DNA from 2 places in the Rahnella contaminans genome. Region 2 is predicted to be linked to the other one. Evidence: predicted binding sites of a transcription regulator. Region 2 holds the regulator's gene; the other holds the start of a gene.
The links. Region 2 encodes CRP, which controls carbon source genes, mostly activating them, when cyclic AMP is high. Its sites were predicted from a motif close to ATGTGANNNNNNTCACAT; they were not measured.
Positions count from the first base shown of each region.

Region 1: GW579_RS22475 (PTS sugar transporter subunit IIC) is a predicted target of CRP. The motif match lies at 1,451-1,468, and genes of this name have one in related genera.

Region 1 is NZ_JAADJS010000008.1:23,454-25,657, forward strand. It holds gene GW579_RS22475 (PTS sugar transporter subunit IIC) at 26-1,351, opposite strand; gene recG (ATP-dependent DNA helicase RecG) at 1,598-2,204, opposite strand, start outside.
Region 2 is NZ_JAADJS010000004.1:360,119-362,322, reverse strand. It holds gene GW579_RS18860 (OsmC family protein) at 1-277, opposite strand, end outside; gene crp (cAMP-activated global transcriptional regulator CRP) at 640-1,272, shown strand; gene GW579_RS18850 (YccS/YhfK family putative transporter) at 1,334-2,204, shown strand, end outside.

The DNA of each region.
Region 1 (2,204 bases), on a different contig from region 2:
GGCTTTCTGTTTCTTCACTTATCGCTTACTGAGTGACATCTGCTTTTTCCGTAAACACGGCTTCAGCTTCCGCTGCTTTTTCCTGCGTCAGCAACTGCTTCTCATAAACCTTGAAGAACGGATAGTAAACCACCATCGAAAGCGCCATCAGCATGATGACCAGAAGCGACACTTTAAAGTCCCAACCCATTGCCCAGGCAGCACCAATCGGCGCAGGGGACGTCCATGGAACCAGCGAAATCATATGTGGCAGAAGATCGGTTGAGACAGCGGTGTAGGCAATAACGGCATTCACCATCGGTGCCAGCAGGAAGGGAATGAAAAATACCGGATTCATGACAATCGGCGTGCCGAAAATCACCGGCTCATTGATGTTAAAGCAGCTGGGAACCAGGCTGAGTTTCCCCATTGTACGCAGATGCGCGGACTTACTGCGGCAAAACAGCAGCACCAGTCCCATTGTCGCGCCGGAGCCGCCGATGACGATCAGGAAGTTCCAGAACGCTTCGGTCATGATGTGCGTCATCGGCAAACCTGCGGCGAGATCCGTTTGGTTCAACCCCAGATTGGTTAGCCAGAAAGCCTGCAACATTCCTGACACGATAGCCGAACCATGAATACCGGCGAACCACAGCAGATGGCAAATCAGTACCGCCAGAAGTACGGCGGGCAGGGAGTCAGCGGCGGAAATCAACGGCTCGAACAGCGCCATAATTGCCTGCGGTAACAGCATGTCGAAGCCCGACTGCACCAGCAAACTCAGCGGGAAAAGAGTCACCACCACCGCAATAATCGGGATCAGCAAATCAAACGAATGCTTGATGTTGGAAGGAACCTGCTCGGGTAGCCGTATGCCAATATTGTATTTTTTCAGCAAGCGTGTCAGTTCGGTCACATAAATCGCCACCAGAATTGCGGTGAAAATCCCTACGCCGCCCAGTGCGGCTGTAGACATTTTCTCATCAATCTGAGGCGCAGCCACCAGCAGAAAAGACATCAGCGACAGCATCGCGGTCATAAACGGGTCAAGCTTGTAGCTTCGCGCCAGATTATAGGCAATGGCCGCAGCGATGTAGATCGACATAATCCCCATCGTCATATTAAACGGCGTCAGAATCTGTACTTCATATTTTGCCGACAGTTCCAGCCAGCTTCGGGCAAATCCCCATGAGGATTCAGGAGAGAAAGGCGGGTGAACGAAAACCAGCAAAAAGGACCCAACAATCATAAACGGCATTGCTGAAATAAACCCGTCACGCACCGCCATGACATGGCGCTGGGAAGATAACCGGGCCGCAAACGGGCTGATTTTCTGTTCTATAAAATCAAAGAGGGACTGGCTGATACTCATGATGATTTTGGCCTTATGGTGAGGGGATCTGACAGGCTTACCTTAATTATCATCAGTGTAGTGGCGGGGTGTGAAACCGGTTACCGACTTTACCCCAGTCTGTGAAGGTCATCAAATAACCAGAAGGCTTGATGGTTTTGAGGCAGAAATGAGCAAAAGTTGGGTTAATACATTGAAGCCAAAACATCATTTTCAATAATGTTTTGGCGTTTCAGAAAGAAAAAGAAAAGTCGAAAAGCATAAGAATTATGCGTTGGTATAACGCACTCTTTCCGGCAGCCAGCGCTCAATCAGCGCTTTGGCATGATCAGGGAACTGCTGCTGGAGATACCGTGCAATGCGCTGTACGTCGGGGATCATAGCCTGATCGCGCAGCAAGTCAGCCACTTTAAATTCAGCGCTACCTGTCTGGCGTGTGCCCAGTAATTCACCCGGCCCGCGGATTTCTAAATCCTGCTGAGCAATGACAAAACCATCGTTGCTGTCGCGTAAAACCTGCAAGCGCTTCTGCGCTGTTTTGCTGAGCGGTGTTTTGTATAACAACACGCAGTGGGATGCGACAGCACCACGCCCGACGCGGCCACGCAGCTGGTGTAACTGCGCCAGCCCGAGGCGTTCCGGGTTTTCGATGATCATCAGGCTGGCGTTGGGCACGTCGACGCCCACTTCGATGACGGTTGTCGCCACCAGAAGCTGCACCTCGCCCTTTTTGAACGCCTGCATAACGGCTTGTTTTTCCTGCGCTTTCATCCGGCCATGAACCAGCCCGATATTCAGCGCAGGCAGGGCTTCTTTCAGCCCTTCCCATGTGGCTTCCGCTGCCTGAGCTTCCAGCATTTCGGATTCTTCAATC
Region 2 (2,204 bases):
CGGTGACGATGAAATGCAGGTTGATGTGCGTGAACAGACGCGGTGCTTCCTCGCGGCGCTGAGACGTCAGTTTCACTTCGCAGTCACGCACGTCGTTGCGGCCTTTTTGCAAAATAGACACTACATCAATCGCGCTGCAACCGCCCGCCGACATCAGCAACATTTCCATCGGGCTCGGGGCTTTGTCGCCCGCATTACCATCCATTGTGATCTGATGGCCCGACGCTGACTCACCTAAAAACGTCAGCCCTTCTACCCATTTTACGCGTGCGTGCATGTGCTCTTCTCCCGGTGGATAAATTCGTCAAATTTTCCCCTCAGACTACCCTTTCACCCAAAAACTGGCAACGTAACCCGATCGCCATCATGCTGAAGCGAGACAACAGAAGACAGCATTGCAAACCTGTGTTACAAACAAAGCCGAAACATACTTTCCAGTAAATTGCGGTGACGGTTTTTGCGGTTTAAGAACAGAACCCACGGTGTTAACAGCAATAATCAGGCTGTTTCACTCCGACATCCGCTTGCAGCATTTCTGGGGAGTTATATGCTGAAAGGGCGCTTTTTAAAGTAAGTGCCGTACAGGGAACTCTGAGCCCTGTGATTTTGGGCAGCGATAACAACAGAGGATAATAGCAAATGGTTCTCGGCAAGCCACAAACAGACCCGACTCTCGAATGGTTCCTGTCTCACTGTCATATACATAAGTATCCTTCTAAAAGTACGCTGATTCACCAAGGTGAAAAAGCCGAAACGCTGTACTACATCGTGAAAGGGTCGGTTGCCGTCCTGATTAAAGATGAAGAAGGCAAAGAAATGATACTGTCATACCTTAACCAAGGTGACTTCATCGGCGAGCTGGGACTCTTCGAAGAAGGGCAGGAACGCAGTGCCTGGGTGCGTGCTAAAACTGCCTGCGAAGTGGCTGAAATTTCTTATAAAAAATTCCGCCAGCTGATTCAGGTAAACCCGGATATTCTGATGCGTCTTTCCGCGCAGATGGCAAACCGTCTGCAAGTGACGTCAGAGAAAGTCGGCAACCTTGCCTTCCTCGACGTAACAGGCCGTATCGCGCAAACTTTGCTTAATCTGGCTAAACAGCCTGATGCAATGACCCATCCGGACGGGATGCAAATCAAGATCACCCGTCAGGAAATCGGCCAAATCGTCGGTTGTTCACGTGAAACAGTCGGACGTATTCTCAAAATGCTGGAAGATCAAAGCCTGATCTCCGCACACGGTAAAACGATTGTCGTTTACGGCACACGTTAATCCCTCAGAAATTGGCGCGGCAGCTAACTGTCGCGCCTTTTTTATGGGCTAAGCTTTACGCATGACGCTATGGCGAAGACTGTTCTATCATCCCGAAGTTAACTACGCGCTGCGCCAGACGCTGGTGTTGTGCCTGCCTGTTGGCATTTGCTGGCTTTTTGGCAATCTGCAAATGGGTCTGCTGTTCTCTCTGTGTCCCGCCTGCTGCAATGTCGCGGGTCTGGATACGCCACACAAACGCTTTTTCAAACGTCTGATGGTCGGCGGCACGCTTTTTGCCCTGAGCAGCATTCTGCTGCAAGTGATGCTGGAAAGCTGGCACATTCCCCTGCCGCTCATCATGTTCTCGCTGGCGTTACTGCTGGGCGTGACCGGTGAAATCAGCCCGCTGCATGCGCGTCTGTTGCCCGGTGCGCTGGTGGCGACCATCTTCACGCTGAGCATGGTGGGTCTGCGCCCGATGTGGCAAGCTCCGGCGCTGTTCGCCGCAGGCACCGCCTGGTACGGTATCTTTAACTGGGCGTGGTTTCGTATTTCAAAAGAACAACCGATGCGCGAAACCCTCAGCCAGCTCTATCTGCAACTGGCAGATTACTTCGAGGCGAAATACAGCCTGCTGACGCAACACACCGATCCTGAAACCGCGCTACCGCCACTGCTGGCGCGTCAGCAACAGGTTATCGATCTGATTGCCCTGCTTTATCAGCAACTGCACATGCTGCCGCAACACGGACATCATCATCACCATAAGCGACTGTTCCAGCGTTTTCAGGTCGCACTCGATTTGCAGGAACACATCACGGTGAGCCTGCATCAGCCGGAAGAAGTGCAAAAGCTGGTGGAAGAAAGCCACGCCGAAGCGGTTATACGACGTAATGCGCAGGTGATCTCCGCCCGTCTGCGGGTCATCGCTGATGACATTCTTTATCACC